2 regions of the Chromobacterium sp. FG89 genome follow, and region 2 is predicted to be linked to the other one. Evidence: predicted binding sites of a transcription regulator. Region 2 holds the regulator's gene; the other holds the start of a gene.
The links. Region 2 encodes FNR, which switches genes on or off when oxygen is low (the NO sensors DNR and NnrR bind a similar motif). Its sites were predicted from a motif close to TTGATNNNNATCAA; they were not measured.
Positions count from the first base shown of each region.

Region 1 (7,930 bases), on a different contig from region 2:
AGGCGATACCCACCAAACAGGCGGCTGTCCGGCGGCCTGTGGCGTCGCACCCGTTCCCGCGTGGGTATCGCTACGCTCCACCCACCCTACGGTGGAGGGCGTGGGGCGTTTCAGGCGCAGCTGCCAAAGGCCTTCAGCTTGTCCACATCCACCAGCGTGATGTCGCGTCCGTCCACCTTGATCAGATCCGCCTCGATCAACTGGTGCAGCATGCGTGAGAAGGTTTCCGGGGTCAGGTTCAGCCGGGAGGCGATCAGGCTTTTATTCACCGGCAGCGAGACCTGCGGCGTGAGGCTGCCGCCGTCTTCCGGGATATGTTGCAGCAGATAGCCAATCACCCGCTGCAAAGAGCTTTCTATGGAGTAGCGCTCCACGTCCCGCACCAGGCCGTGCAGGCGCAGCGACAGGCCGGCCAGCAAGCGCCGGGCGAAGGCCGGGTCGTGGTCTATCGCTTGCAGAATGCCGGCCGCTTCCACCTTGAGCAGCATGCCGTCTTCCAGGAACTGGGCCATCACCGGGCAGGGCCGGCCCAGGAACATCACCGCCTCGGCAAAGCTTTGGCCGGGGTGGATGATTTCCATCACTTTTTCACTGCCCTGCGCCGAGGACAGCGCCAGCTTCACCCGGCCGTACACCACCAGGAACATGCCGTCGCAGGGGTCGCCCTTCTGAAAAATCACCTGGCCCTTGAGGCCGCGCAGTTCTTGGGTGTGCGGCACCAGCGCCTGGATCTGTTCCGGGGACAATTGCTGGAACAGCGGCTGGTGGCGCAGGAAGGATGGGATGTCCAGATGGCTCATGACGGTGTGGCTCGATAATGGCGGAGGCTTACACTATAAAAGCGCGCTCCGCCAAGGGCCATGGGCCATTGGCAGCAGCGGCCTAGTTCGATGTGATTAGAACCTGTTTACGATCTGCTGCGCGTCGTGGAGCGTTACACGGTGAGTACGCCCTCAAAATGCTCATGTACCACTCGTACATTCCGCTTTTTCGATCGTTTTCGCCTTGTCTCGCTCTTGCTCGCGAGATCGTAAACACGTTCTTAGAAAAAATCTCGCCGGCAGCTTCAATATGTTGAAGCGTTGCACGGATAGGTGGGAAACCGCGTATTCGACGTTTTGAACCATCCCCCCCTCTCAAAGAGATCGTAAACAGGCTCTACCGCGCTCGCCTCAATGTTGGGCCGCCCGGCTCCACGGCGTCAGCTCCGGCCGCGCGTGGCGGCCCGGCTCCACGCCGATTTCCGCATCGCTCAGATAACAGGCCGGGTCCGCCGCCCAAAAATCTCCGCTCAGTTCCCAGGCGCGCACTCGGGTGTTGCCGTTGCAGATGTCCAGGTGGCCGCAAGCGCCGCAGCGGCCGGCCACCGGGCGCGGAGATTGGCGCAGGCCGCTCATCAGCGGGTGTTGCGGCTGTTGCCAGATCGCGGAAAACGGCCGTTCCCGCACATTGCCCAGCGTCACTTTCCACCACATGGTGTCCGGGTGGACGTTGCCCAGGTTGTCGATATTGGCGATGTGGACGCCGCTGGCGTTGCCGCCCCAGCGCCGCAGCGCCCGCAGCAGGGTGTCGGCGCGCTCCGGGTAATGCCGGCGCGCCCAGTGCAGCAGGTAGACGCCGTCCGCGTCGTTGTTGCCGGTGACGAAGTCCCGCGGCCGGCCGGCGTCCAGCTGGGCCAGCGCTTGCTGGATCAGCAGCTCCAGCGCCCAGCGGCTGCGGGCGTGGCGGGCGTCGTCCGCGCGGTGTTTGTTGCCGCGTCCGGCGTAGTTGAGGTGGGAGAAATAGAACTTGTCGATGTCTTCGTCCGCCATCAGTTGCAGCAGCGCCGGCAGGTCCGCGGCGTTGTCTTCCGTCATGGTGTAGCGGATGCCCACTTTCAGGCCGGCGTCGCGCGCCAGCCGCAGGCCGCGCAGCGCCAGTTCAAAGCCGCCGTCCAGCCGCCGGAAGCGGTCGTGGGTGGCGCCGATGCCGTCCAGGCTGACGCCCACGTAGTCGAAACCGATGTCGGCCAAGACGGCGACCTGGTCCGGGTCCATCAGGGTGCCGTTGCTGGACAGGCCGATATAGAAGCCCAGCGCCTTGGCGCGCCGGGCGATGGCCGGCAGGTCCGGCCGCAGCAGCGGTTCGCCGCCGGACAGGATCAGCACGCGCACGCCGTAGGCGTGGAGATCGTCCAGCACCGCATAGGCTTCGTCGGTGTTCAGTTCGCCGGCGAAGTCGCGGTTGGCGGAGGTGGAATAGCAGTGCTGGCAGGTGAGGTTGCAGCGGCGGATCAGGTTCCAGATCACCACCGGGGCTTGCGGCCCGGCGGGCATGGCGCGCCCTGGCGGCGGAACCGCCGCCGGTTCGCGCAGCAGGCGCAGGTATTGGGTCAGTCGCAACATGGCCGGCTCCGTCGCGGGAAGATGGCTCAGTGTGCGGCCGGGGGCGGCGGCGGCTCCTTGATGCGGGTCAATGGAATCCGCAGCGCCTCAGAACCTGTTTACGATCTGCTACCCGTCGGCGATACAGCGTTGAAACCGGCTTCGAAATGCTCATGTACCACGCGTACATTCCGCTTTCTCAGCCGTTTTCGCCTTGTCTCGCCCTAGCTCGCGAGATCGTAAATACGTTCTCAAAGCCTCAAGCCCGTTTTCTTCAAAATCCGGCTGGAAAACAGCACCTCGTGGCCGCGGCAGGCCTCGCCCAGCAAGGCGCGCGCGTCGTCCACCGCGGCCAGCACCGCCGGCCGCTCGCTGCCGTGCAGCATGGCGAACAGGTTGTACGGCCAGCCCGGCCGGCGCGGACGGCGGTAGCAATGGCTGACCGCGTCCAGGCCGCCCAGTTGCGCGCCCAGCGCGTCCACCTGTTCGTCGGCCACGTCGAACACCGCCATGCCGTTGGCCCGGTAGCCGATGGCGTAATGGTTGGGCACCGCGCCGATGCGGCGCACCACGCCCTGCTCCAGCCAGCGCGCCAGCCGCGCCGTCACTTCGGCCTCCGCCCAGCCCAGCCGCCGCGCAATGTCGCGGTAGGGCTGCCGGCACAGCGGCAGGCCGGCCTGGGTGGCGCGGATCAGCTTCCGGTCGTCTTCGCTCAGCGCGGCCGGTTCGCCCGCGCGCCGCGCGCCGGCGGCCGCGCCCACCGGGGCCGCGCCGCCCACCTGAAAACGCATGCCCACAAAGTATTCCCGCTCTTTGGGAAACAGGTTCACTTCCAGGCCGGTCACCAGTTCGATGCCGCGCCGGGCGGCGTCGATGGCGGCGGCGCTGTCCGCGGCCAGCACGAACCACATGTTCAGCCGGTGTTCGCGACGGTAGTTGTGCGCCACCGCGGGCAGCGCGTTGACGGCGGCGGCCACTTCGTCGAAGCGCGCTTCCGGCGCGGCCAAGGCGGCCAGCACAAAGCGGCCGCCCAGGCGTTCTATCTGGTACATCGGCCCAAAGCGGCTGAGCACGCCGGCGTACAGCAGTTGGCGCAAGCGCCGGATCAGGCCGTCTTCGCCCAGCCCCAGGCTGCGCCCGGCCGCCGCGTAGGGGCGCGACACCAGCGGGAAGCCGCCTTGCAGCCGGTCTATCAGCCGCGCGTCCAAGGCGTCCAGCGTGTCCAGCATTGCCAGCGCTTCAGGCGTATCCATAACAGGCTCCGGTTTGTTTGTAGCGCCGGGTGGAGCGCAGCACCGCCTGCGGCAGCCGTTCCAGGCCGTGCCGGCGGCGGATGTCCGCCAGCGCGGCGTCCAGGCTCTGCGCGTCGCGGGCGTGGACCATGGTGAACAGTTGGTAGGGCCAGTCCGGCGGACGCGGCGGACGTTCGTAGCACAGGGTGACGGCCGGCTCCGCCGCCAGCGCCAGCGCCACGCGCTCGCGTTCGGCGTCGTCGTCTATCCGCCACACCCACATGGCGTTGGCGCGGTAGCCCAGTTCCTGGTGGCGCACCACCATGCCGAAGCGGCGGATGACGCCTTGCTGCCGCCAGTGGGCGATTTGCGCCAGGGTCTGGGCCTCGCTCAGCGCGCATTGCGCGCCCAGCGCTTGATAAGGCCGCGGGGTCAGCGGCAGGCCCGGCGACAGCGCCGCCAGCAGCCGCTGGCGCTGGCCGGCGGACAGGCCGGGGTCGTCCGCCGCCGCCGGCGCTTCCGCCGCCGCGGCGGGCTCCGCCAGGAAGGAAAAGCCCAGGTCGATGTGGTATTCCCGCAGCAGCGGCAGGTCCAGCGGCGGGATGCCGGTGGCCAGGCGGATGCGGCTCAGCGCCGCGGCCACGCCGGCCGATGAGGCGGCGGCCACGACGAACCACAGATTGTAATGATGGTCCCGCCGGTAGTTGTGGTTGACCTCGCGCTGGCGGCTGACGAAAGCGGCCACTTCTTCCAGCCGCTCCGCCGGCGCCGCCATCGCGGCCAGGGTGCTGTTGCCCACGGTGTTGGGCGCGAACACCGCGCCGACGCGGGCCAGCAGGCCGGCCGCCTGGGCGTCTTGCAGCGCGGCCAGCAGCCGGGCTTCGCTCCAGCCCGGTTCCATGCCGGCGGCGAGCGCGGCGAAGGGGCGCGGCAGCAGCGGAAAGCCGCGCTGGCTGCCGTTGATCAGCCGCAGCAGGGCCGGATCGGCGTCTGAAATAAGCATGGCTACATCCCGATGCGGCTGGCGCGCCAGCTGAAGAAGATGCCGGACGGGCTTTGCGCCGGCAGTTCGCGCAGCACTTTGAGGCTGGCGGTGTCCACCACCACCAGCTTGTCTTCGTCGCGGCTGGACAGCCACACCGCGTCGCCGCGCGGGGTGAACTCCATGTGCAGGATGGCCTTGCCCGGCTTCAGGGTGGCGATCACGCTGCGCGTGGGCACATCGATGACTTGCACCTTGTCGTTGTCCGGGAAGGCGAAATTGACCCAGACCCGCCGGCCGGACGGTTCCGCCATCACGAACACCGGCTGGCCCAGCACCGGTATGGCGGCCTGTTGCGTCCAGCTGCGGTTGTCCGCCAGCAGCACTTCGTGGCGGCCGATGGCGGGCAGGAAGGCGTAATCGCCGGCCAGCGCCCAGCCGCGCAGATGCGGCATCTTGTACACCGGCAGCGGCTGTTGGCCGCGGCCGTAGCCGGCCAGGATGCGGCGCACGCCTTGTTCCGGCCGCCAGGTGTCCAGCAGGGACAGGCCGTCTTCGCCGTAGAGCCCGGCCAGGAAGTAGCGGCCGTCCATGCTGGCCAGGCCGTCGTAGGGGCGCTTGCCGGCGTCGCGGTAGCGGGTCAGTTTCGGCTGGGCCGGGTCCGCGGCGTCCAGCACATTGATTTCGTCGGCGTCGAACAGCGCGTAAACGAAGCGCCGGCCCGGCAGGTCCGCCAGGCCCACCACGCGCGAGGGTTTGCCGTCCGCGCCCGGCGCGGCGGGCACCGAGGCCAGCGGCGCCAGCGTGGCGGCGTCGAACAGGCGCACGCCGCCCGGCTGGTAGTTTTGCGCGGCCAGCACGCGGCCGTCCGAGGAGATGGCGCCGCCTATGCTGTTGCCGGCCTGCACCACGCGCCGTTCCAGCCGCCGGCGCAGCAGGTCCACCTTGCTGATGGCGCCGTCGCGGCCAAACACGTAGGCGTAACGCGCGTCGCGCGAGAACACCGCCGAGGCGTGGGACAGATCGCCCAGCCCTTCCACCCGGCCCAGGCTTTCCGCGCGGGTGTTGTCCACCACTTGCACGCTGCCGCTGGCGCGTTCTATCACCACGCCCAGGTCGCCGGTGCCGCGCGGCGCGGCGCAGCCGCCCAGCAGCGCGGCCAAGGCCGGGATCAGGGCGGCGCGCCCTGCTTTAACCAGTAAACCAGCCATATCGCTTCTTCTTCCGTCAGAAAAGGCCGCCAAGGCGGCATCGGGGTGCCGGGCCGGCCGGCCAGGATCACGGCGGCCAGGCCGGCGTCCGGCTTGTCCTTGAGCGCCTCCGGCGTCAGCGGGCTGCCCAGGCCGCCGCGCAGGCTCAGGCCATGGCAGGCGCCGCAGTCCTGGCGCGCCAGGTGGCGCAGCTGGGCCGCCCGCTCCGGCGCGGGGGCCGCCGGCGCGGCGACGGCGGCGCTGCAGAGCAGCAGCAAGGCCGCCGCCGCGCCGCGGATCAGCGGTTCAGGATCCATTGCACCATGGCCTTGAGTTCGGCGTCCGGCACTTGTGGGTTGGGCGACATCGGCACCGGGCCGAAGCTGCCGGAGCCGCCCTTTTTCACCTTGTCCATCAGTTTGACGGCGGCGTCCTGCCCCTTGTACTTGGCGGCCACCTGCTGGTAGGACGGCCCCACCAGCTTGGCGTCCAGCGCATGGCAGGCCAGGCAGTTGTGTTGCTTGAGCAGCGCTTCCGGCGCGGCGGCCGCGGCCGGCAGCGCATGCAGCGCCAGGGCGGCGCAGGCCAGGATCAGGCTTGTTTTCATTGCGTTCTCCTCCGCCCGCCGGGGCTGGCCCGGCGGGCGCGCTGGCGGGGTCAGTAGATGTCGTGCTGGGTGTTGTAGACGTTGAATTTGCCGGTGGGGGTGACCAGGCGAGGGTCCTTGATCACGGCCTTGAGCTTGCGGGTTTTGTCGTCCACCACCACGATGGCGGATTGCTTGTCCTTGGCGCTCCAGACCGAGAACCAGACTTCATCGCCGGCCTTGTTGAATTCCGGCTGCAACACGCGTTTGGCGCCGTCGCTCAGGCCGGACCATTCGCCGATCGGCAGCATGGAGAAGCCCTTGTCCAGGTGCTTGATGTCGAACACCGCCACGCTCTGGCTGAGCTTGGCGTCCGGGTTGAACACGGTGTCCACCCACAGATTGGCGGATTGCGGATGGGTCTTGATGAACAGCGAGCCGCCGCCCTGCCCTTTGAGCGTGCGCACCACTTTCCAGGCCTGGGCCTTGTGTTTTTCCGGATCGGTGCCCACCAGGCTGATGCTGTCGTCGCCCAGGTGGCTGGTGGCCCAGACCGGCCCGTATTGCGGGTCCGTGAAGTTGGCGCCGCGGCCGGGGTGCGGGGTTTTGCCCACGTCCACCAGCGCCGCCAGCTTGTCCAGCTTGGTGTCCACCACCGCCACTTTATTGGAGGCGTTGGCGGCCACCATGAAGTAGCGGCCGCTGGCGTCGAAGCCGCCGTCGTGCAGGAATTTGGCGGCGTCTATGGTGGTGGTCTTGAGGTTGGCCAGGTCGGAGTAGTCCACCATCATGATCTTGCCGGTTTCCTTGGCGTTGACCACGAATTCCGGCTTGTAATGGCTGGCCACGATGGAGGCCACGCGCGGTTCCGGGTGGTATTCGTTGTCCACCGTCATGCCGCGGGTGCCAACGATTTTCAGCGGCTTGAGGCTGGCGCCGTCCATGATCACGTATTGCGGCGGCCAGTAAGCGCCGGCCACCGCCAGCTTGTCGTCGTAGCCGCGGTATTTGGAGGTTTCCACCGAGCGCGCTTCCAGGCCGATGCGGATTTCCGCCACGCTGTCCGGCTTGGCCATCCACAGGTCCACCAGATTGATCTTGCCGTCGCGGCCGATCACGTACAGGTAACGGCCGGATTTGGACAGCCGGGAGATGTGCACGGCGTAGCCGGTTTTGATCACGCTGACGATCTGTTTGCTGTGGCCGTCGATCAGCGCGATTTCGCCGGCGTCGCGCAGGGTGACGGAGAACAGGTTGGAGATGTCCAGCTGGTTTTCCTTGCGCCGCGGACGCTTGTCCACCGGCACTTGCACCTTCCAGGTGGCCAGCATGTCCTGCATGCCGAATTCCGGCGGGGTGGGCGGCTCTTGCTGCACGTAGCGCGCCATCAGGTCCACTTGCTGGTCGTTGAATTCGCCGGAGGTGCCCCAGTTGGGCATGCCGGCCGGGGAGCCGTATTTGATGAAGGTTTTCAGGTATTCAGTGCCGCGCGCCAGGGTGATGTCCGGCGTCAGCGCCTTGCCGGTGGCGCCTTTGCGCAGCACGCCGTGACAGCCGGCGCAGCGTTCGAAGTAGAT
Region 1 is NZ_JBMDIQ010000015.1:131,589-139,518, reverse strand. Features, by position in the region: gene ACODRW_RS15900 (Crp/Fnr family transcriptional regulator) at 111-800, opposite strand; gene nirJ (heme d1 biosynthesis radical SAM protein NirJ) at 1,173-2,384, opposite strand; gene ahbB (siroheme decarboxylase subunit beta) at 2,615-3,616, opposite strand; gene ahbB (siroheme decarboxylase subunit beta) at 3,603-4,598, opposite strand; gene ACODRW_RS15880 (cytochrome D1 domain-containing protein) at 4,601-5,788, opposite strand; gene ACODRW_RS15875 (c-type cytochrome) at 5,749-6,084, opposite strand; gene ACODRW_RS15870 (c-type cytochrome) at 6,066-6,374, opposite strand; gene ACODRW_RS15865 (nitrite reductase) at 6,425-7,930, opposite strand, start outside.
Region 1: the regulator FNR is predicted to act here: its motif matches at 2,442-2,455, upstream of nirJ (heme d1 biosynthesis radical SAM protein NirJ).

Region 2 (7,930 bases):
GCGTGCGCTCGGTGGCGCGGGTGGCCGAGTGGCTGGTGCCGGTGATGGCGGCCATTTATCTGCTGATGACCTTCTATGTCTTGGCGGCGCACGCGGCCGAGCTGCCGGGTTTGATCGTGCTGATCGTCAAGAGCGCCTTCGGTCTGGAGCAGGCGGCGGGCGGCTTCGCCGGCTATGCGGTGAGCCAGGCGATGATGCTGGGCATCAAGCGCGGCCTGTTCTCCAATGAGGCGGGCATGGGCTCCGCTCCCAACGCGGCGGCGACGGCGACTTCGCGTCACCCGGCGAGTCAGGGCGCGATCCAGATGTTCGGCGTCTTCATCGACACCATGGTGATCTGTACCGCCACCGCCGCCATCATTCTGCTGTCCGGCGTGTATGACCAGGGTTTGAGCGGCGTGGCGCTGACGCAGAAGGCGATCGAATCGCAGTTCGGCCCGATAGGCGCGTCCTTCCTGGCGGTGGCGATGTTCCTGTTCGCCTTTTCCACCATCATCGGCAATTACGCTTACGCCGAGGGCAATGTCGAATTCATCCGCAGCAATAAGGGGATCTTGCTGGCCTTCCGTCTGATCGTGCTGGCGATGGTGATGTTCGGCGCGGTGGCCAGCCTGCCGCTGGTGTGGGATATGGCCGACTTCGCCATGGGCCTGATGGCGCTGATCAATCTGGTGGCCATCGTGCTGCTGTCGCGTTATTTCTTCATTGTGCTGAAGGATTACGAGCGTCAGCTGAAGCGGGGCGAGTCCACCCCGGTGTTCAAGGTGGCGGATTACCCGGAACTGGCCGCCAAGGTGGAAAAAGACATCTGGTAAGCCTGCGTCCGGCTCCAACGATAAACAGCCCGCGTCCTGACGCGGGCTGTTTTGTTGCTAGCCCCGTTCAAATGGTCTTGGAGTAGCGCGCCTGGGTGCGGCGCTCCCGCAGATGGCGGTCGAAGATCATCGCGATATTGCGGATCAGGAAGCGGCCCTTGGGCTCCACCATGATGAAGTCGCCGTCGAAGGACAGCAGGCCCAGTTGCTGGTATTCGCGGATCTGCGGCAGTTCTTCGGCGAAGTACTCGGCGAAGTTGATGCCGTGGATCTCTTCCAGCGCTTCCACCGACAGCGAGAAGCGACACATCAGGCCTTGGATGATGCTGCGGCGCAGGATGTCGTCATTGTCCAGCGTCAGCCCGCGCAACACCGGCAGATGGCCGCTGTCCAGCGCCGCGTAATAACTGTCCAGGTCCTTGGCGTTCTGGCTGTAACAGGGGCCGACCTTGCCGATGGAGGACACGCCAAGACCGATCATGTCGCAGTCCGCATGGGTGGAGTAGCCCTGGAAATTGCGTTGCAGCCGGCCCTGGCGCAGGGCGGAGGCCAGTTCGTCGTCCGGCTTGGCGAAGTGATCCATGCCGATGAAGACATAGCCGGCGTCGGCCAGGCGCTGCACCGAGTCCTGCAGGATGTCCAGCTTGGTTTCCGGCGAGGGCAGATCGGCCTCGTTGATGCGCCGCTGCGGCATGAACACGGTGGGCAGGTGGGCGTAGTTGTACAGCGCCAGCCGGTCCGGCCCGATGGCGATCACCTTGTCCAGCGTGCGGCGCACCGATTCCCGAGTCTGCAGCGGCAGGCCGTAGATCAGATCGACGCTGACGGACTTGAAGCCGGCGTCGCGCGCGGCCTGGATCACCTCCAGTGTTTCCTCTTCGGACTGCACCCGGTTCACCGCCTGCTGCACCGCCGGTTCAAAGTCCTGAATCCCGACGCTGATGCGGTTGAATCCGAGTTCGGCCAGTTTGAAGATTGTCGCCGCGCTGACTTTGCGCGGGTCTATTTCTATGGAATACTCCCCCTCCTTCAAGAACTCGAAATGAGTCTTGAGCAAGGTCATCAATCGTTCCAGTTGCGCGTCGGACAAGAAAGTGGGGGTGCCGCCGCCGAAATGCAGCTGTATCACTTGCTCGCGGCGGCCCAGACAGGAGGCGATCATGCGGACCTCCTTCTCCAGGTAGTCCAGGTACAAGTCCGCTTTGCCGCTGTCCTTGGTGATGATCTTGTTGCAACCGCAGTAGTAGCAGATAGTGTTGCAAAAAGGTATATGAGCGTACAATGATAAAGGTTTCCGGTTGGCGCCGATGCTGCGCTGCCGTAGCCAGTGGATGTAGTCTCTTTCGGCAAAACCCGGCGTAAAGCGATCCGCTGTCGGGTATGACGTATATCTAGGACCTGTCCCGTCGAGGCGCTCAATCAGCGCGCGGTCGAATTCAAAATGGGCAGGAGAAAATGGGTGGGTGGTCTTCATGTCGTATTTGGATGGCAAAACCTCTGGTGGACTGGTAAATTTGCGGAAATCCTGCGAATTTCGCTTTGATAAGGGTCAAGCTTCATCGCAAGCTTGTACTAAACATGCCATGTCCGATCAGAACCATATCTCTTTGCATAACCTGAAGGTCTCCTGCTCCAACTGCAGCCTGAAGGAACTTTGTCTACCTGTGGGGCTTAACCGCGAGGAGCTGACCCAGCTCGACGCGGTGATCCGCCAAAGCCGCCGTTTGAAGCGCGGCGAGTACTTGTTCCGCAGCGGCGAGGGCTTCCGTTCGCTGTTCGCGGTGCGCACCGGCTTCTTCAAGACCAGCGTCGCCAGTCAGGACGGCCGCGAGCAGGTCACCGGCTTCCATATGTCCGGCGAACTGATGGGCCTGGACGGCATTTCCGCCAATGTGCACGGCTGCGACGCCATCGCGCTGGAGGACAGCGAGGTGTGCGAGCTGCCGTTCAGCCGCATGGAGAGCCTGGGCCGCGAAATTCCCACCCTGCAGCACCATTTCTACCGTCTGATGAGCCGCGAGATCGTTCGCGATCAGAATGTAATGTTGTTATTGGGCAACATGAAGGCGGAAGAGCGCTTGGCCGCCTTCCTGCTCAATCTGTCGCAGCGTCTGTCCACCCGCGGCTTCGCCGCCAACGACTTCATCCTGCGCATGAGCCGCGAGGAAATCGGCAGCTTCCTCGGCCTGAAGCTGGAAACCGTCAGCCGCACGCTGTCCAAGTTCCAGCAGCAAGGCTGGATCACCGTCGATCATAAGCACATCCAACTGGTGATGGTGGACGAATTGAAGGCGCTGATTTCCGGCTGCGCTCACGCCAACGGACATTGATTCCGCCGCGCGGGCGGGCAGATGGAAAACGCAAGGCAAGCCCTCGGGCTTGCCTTTTTTCATGGGGCCGGCGCGCAGTCCGCGATTTGCAGCAGCAGCCGCGACAGCGGCGCCTCCTGAGGCCAGCCCGGCGGCACGGCGAAGCCGCGGGCCACTTCATGCCAGTCGCCGTCGGGGCCGGGCTGCAGTTCGGCCAGCAGCTGCGGCGCCTCGGCCTGTTCCAGGCGCGCGCGCAGTTCCGCCGCGTCGGCGGTGTGTTCCGGCGAGCGGCGCGCCGGCGCCAGCCAACTGAGCCTGGGCAGCCAGGCCCAGCGCGAATCCGCATTCAACGCCGGCCAGTCGCCGCGCAGCGGCCAGTATTGCCCGTACAGCGGCTGGGCGCCGGGCGGCGCTTCCGGCGCGGTGTCGCGGGCGTGGAACAGCCAGCCGCTGAGCCGGGCGCCGACCGCGCAGCCCTCAAAGCCCGCCGGCAGCGTCGCTTGCGCCGCCGGGTGGCGGGACAGGCGCAGCTGGGTTTGCAGTTTATGGGCTTTCAGCGCCCAGGCGTCGCGCAGGCTGGGGCCGGTCAAGGTGTCCGCGCTGCGGCCCAGTTGCAGATAGAACTTGCTGGCGGCTTCCAGATGCAGCGGTTGGCCGTCTAGGCGCAGCAGGAAGTCGAACTCGCCGACGGTGCGGCCGTCCGGCGCGCGCACCGGCAGATTGCTGGCCACCAGTTCGATGTGCGGCGCCAGCCGGAACCAGAAGGACAGCAGCCGTTCCGCGTAATGGCCCAGACGGCGGGTGGGCTGGCGCGCCAGCCAGTGCTGAAGTTCGGCAGGATCGGCGTCCAGCGTTTGCAGCAAGGCCGGGCCGTCGGCCCCCAGCAGCCGCTGCGGCGGGATGTCCGCGCCGCTGCGCCAGGGAGAGGGCGCGGAGAGCAGAAAAGCCAGATCGCGCACCGCCGGGTGCGCGTAGGGCAGGGTGAACGGCGGCTTATTCGCCATCCTGTCCGGGCGCGTCGCGGCGGACTTCGCCGTCGGCGGCGCGCTGCACCTGTTTGAGGAAGCCGCGCAGGATGTCGATTTCCTCGCGCAGCAGGCCGGCGCGGTTGAACAGGGTGCGCATCCGGCGCATCATCCGTTCGCTGTTGCGGCGGCGGAAATAGCCTATCTTGTCCATGGTCTGTTCCAGGTGGCCGCAGAAGCCCTCCACCTCGCCCAGCGCCGCCGCGTCGCTGTCGGCGCGCAGATAGTCGACGTCCACGCCGGTGTGGCTGAACAGTTCGTAAGTCATCACCTGCACCGCCATCGCCAGATTCAGCGAGAAGTAGTCCGGGTTGCCGGGGATGGTGACCAGGCGGTTGCATTGTTCGACTTCTTCAATGGACAGGCCGAAGGTCTCGTTGCCGAACACCAGGGCCACTTGTTCGCCGGCGCGGGCGCGCGCCACCAGTTCCGGCGTGGTCTGGCGCGGGGTGGACAGCGGGGTGGTCAGCTCGCGACGGCGGCTGGTCAGCGCGCAGGCGATGGTGACGTCTTGCAAGGCCTCGGCCAGGCTGGACACCACGGTGGCCTGCTCCAGAAGATCCACCGCGCCGGAGGCCAGCGTATTGGCCTCGTCGCTGGGAAACACTTTGGGTTCAACCAGATACAGCCGGCTCAGGCCCATGGTTTTCATCGCCCGGGCGGCGGAGCCGATATTGCCCGGATGGTTGGGGCGGGCCAACACGATGCGAATGTTTTTCAGAAAATCAGGTACTTGGGGTTTATTCATCAGCAGTTTCACATTAAAATAGCCGGCTTATCGAAAAGCCCGCGCGCCGTTTTGCGCGCAAGGCCAGCGTTTGCCGGATTGGGCAGGCGTGCGGCCTTGCCCGATTGCGCCGGGTTTTTCTTGTTCCTTAACCCAGATTGTTACTAGCAGACGTCGCGTCATGTGGCGGACGTCTGTCATGGTTGAAAGTGTAGAGGCCGTCAATGCATCCGATGCTCAATGTCGCGGTGAAAGCCGCTCGCCGCGCCGGCAGTGTCATCCAGCGCGCGTCGCTGAATCTCGACGCGGTGCGCGTAGAGCGCAAGAAACACAATGACTTCGTGACCGAAGTGGACCGCGCCGCGGAAGAGTCCATCATCGCTTCCATTCTGGAAGCTTATCCCAAGCACGCGATTCTAGCAGAAGAGTCCGGCGCGAAAGGCATCGGTTCGTCGGAATACGAGTGGATCATCGATCCGATCGACGGCACTACCAACTTCCTGCACGGCCACCCGCAGTACGCGATCTCCATCGCGCTGGCGCACAAGGGCCAGGTGCAGCAAGCCGTGGTCTTCGACCCCAACCGCAACGATCTGTTCACCGCCTCGCGCGGCGTCGGCGCCTTCCTCAACGATCGCCGCATCCGCGTGTCCAAACGCTTCATGATGAATGAATGCGTGATCGCCACCGGCTTCCCGGTGTCCGACCAAAGCTATATCGACCAATACCTGGGCATGCTCAAGGATGTGCTGGCCAAGACCGCCGGAGTACGCCGCGAAGGCGCGGCCTCGCTGGACCTGTGCAATGTCGCTTGCGGCCGCGTGGAAGGTTTCTGGGAGCTGAACCTCAAGCCTTGGGACATCGCCGCGGGCAGCCTGATCGTGCAGGAAGCGGGCGGCATCGTCACCGATTTGTCCGGCGAACAAGGCTGGCTGGAGTCCGGCGACATCGTCGCCGCCAACCCGAAAGTGCTGGCGCAGCTGCTGCATACGCTGGCGCCGCATATCGGCAAGTAAGCGCTGCCGGTTTGGGCCCCTTGGGGTTTGAGCGGCTAACGCGTCACGGCGTCCTCGGGGGCGCCGTTTTTGTTTGGAGCGTGATATGAAACAGTTTTTGGGTTCGGTCGCCCTGGTGGTGACGGATTACGATGAAGCCATCGCCTGGTATGTGGACAAGCTGGGCTTTGTCTTGCTGGAGGATGAGCGCCAGGGCGAGGACAAGCGCTGGGTGCGCGTGGCGCCGCCGGGAGCGAGCGAGTGCGCGCTGCTGCTGGCCAAGGCGAGCAATGCGCGGCAGCAGGCGGCGGTGGGCGGCCAGACCGGCGGCCGCGTGGGTTTCTTCCTGCATACCGACGATTTCTGGCGCGATTACCGCCGCATGGCGGCGGCGGGCGTGAGCTTCAGCGAGCAGCCGCGCGAGGAGGAATACGGCACCGTGGTGGTGTTCGAGGACTTGTACGGCAATCGCTGGGATTTGCTGCAGTTGAAGTCCGACGTTTAAACGCCGGCTGGGCCCCGTGAATAACAAAGAGCCGCGCATTGCGCGGCTCTTTGTTATTCACGTCGCCAAAAACCGCCGGCTCGTCGTCGGCAGCGGCTTGCGGCTGCGGCGGATAGGCGTCCGCTTCGTTCCAATCCAGATCCCAATCCAGATCCAGTTCGGCCAGCATGGCCTGGCGTCCGGCCTGGCGCTGTCCGGAGCGGCTTTGTCCGTGGGCGCCGCCTTTTTTCATGATGGGCGCGCAAGCGTGCGGATTGCGCGGTTTGATCGTGTGCATGGAGTGCTCCTGTGCTTGGGGCCCGCTGAGCGGGCGGAAGACGGCGGCGCGGACGCCGCCGGGTAAATCAGTTGTGCACCATCAGGCTGGCCACCTTGGTGGTGATGATGTCCACCGCCGGATCATTGGCGCCGTGCGGCAGGATCACGTCGGCGAAGCGCTTGGTGGGCTCGATGAACTGGTTGTGCATCGGGCGCACCGTGGTCAGGTATTGTTCGATCACGCTGTCGGTGGTGCGGCCGCGTTCGGTGATGTCGCGCTTGAGACGACGGATGAAGCGCACGTCGGAATCGGTGTCGACGAAGATCTTCAAGGACATCATGTCGCGCAGCGCGGCGTCGTACAGTGGGAACAGGCCTTCGATGACGATGACCGGCGCCGGCTGCACGGTGATGGTTTCCTCGGCGCGGGTGTGGTTGGCGAAGTCGTAGACCGGCATTTCGATGGCGCGGCCGTTGCGCAGGTCGTCGATGTGTTCGATCAGCAGCGGCCAATCGAAGGCTTGCGGGTGGTCGTAGTTGGTGGCCAGCCGCTGTTCGAAGGTCAGATGACTCTGATCGCGGTAGTAATAGTCTTGAATGATCACTGCCGCCATCTCGGAGCCAATGGTTTCCAGCACTTGATTGGTCACCGTGGTTTTACCGCTGCCGCTGCCGCCTGCAACGCCGATGATGAACGGGGTGGTCATGAAACTATCCTTCTACGCGTAAAAATGATAAAAAAACGCGCCATTCTAATGAGTTATGGCGCGTCCTTCCACTCTAATTGCGACATTATCCGCTATGAAGCGCGCTGACCTTCCGCCTGGGCGGCCTCATACCACTCCCGCATCGCCGGCAAAGCCAGCAGACGATCGACGTAAGCCTGCGATTGCTCCGGCAATTTGACGTTATAAGTGTGGAAGCGGGTGGCGATGGGGGCGAAGAAGGCGTCGGCGATGCTGAAGCCGCCGAAGATGAATTCGCCGTTGGCCTGGTGGCGCGGCAGATGCTCTTCCCACAGCGAGATGATGCGGGCGATGTCGAACTCCACCGCCGGCGTGCTCTGATAATTGATGTGGCGCAGCGTCAGATTCATCGCCAGGTGTTCGCGCAGCGCGGAGAAGCCGGAGTGGATCTCGGCGACGATGGAGCGGGCGACCGCGCGCAGTCCCGCGTCGTCCGGCCACAGCTTGGCGGCAGGAAAGCATTCGGCCAGGTATTCGCAGATGGCCAGCGAATCCCAGATCCGCAGCTTGCGGTCTATCAGCACGGGCACCTTGCCGGCCGGGTTGGCGG
Region 2 is NZ_JBMDIQ010000029.1:37,670-45,599, forward strand. Features, by position in the region: gene ACODRW_RS21460 (alanine/glycine:cation symporter family protein) at 1-815, shown strand, start outside; gene hemN (oxygen-independent coproporphyrinogen III oxidase) at 883-2,289, opposite strand; gene fnr (fumarate/nitrate reduction transcriptional regulator Fnr) at 2,399-3,145, shown strand; gene ACODRW_RS21475 (DUF1853 family protein) at 3,205-4,128, opposite strand; gene ACODRW_RS21480 (RNA methyltransferase) at 4,118-4,897, opposite strand; gene ACODRW_RS21485 (inositol monophosphatase family protein) at 5,101-5,892, shown strand; gene ACODRW_RS21490 (VOC family protein) at 5,978-6,376, shown strand; gene ACODRW_RS21495 (hypothetical protein) at 6,393-6,719, shown strand; gene udk (uridine kinase) at 6,721-7,341, opposite strand; gene ACODRW_RS21505 (glutathione S-transferase family protein) at 7,434-7,930, opposite strand, start outside.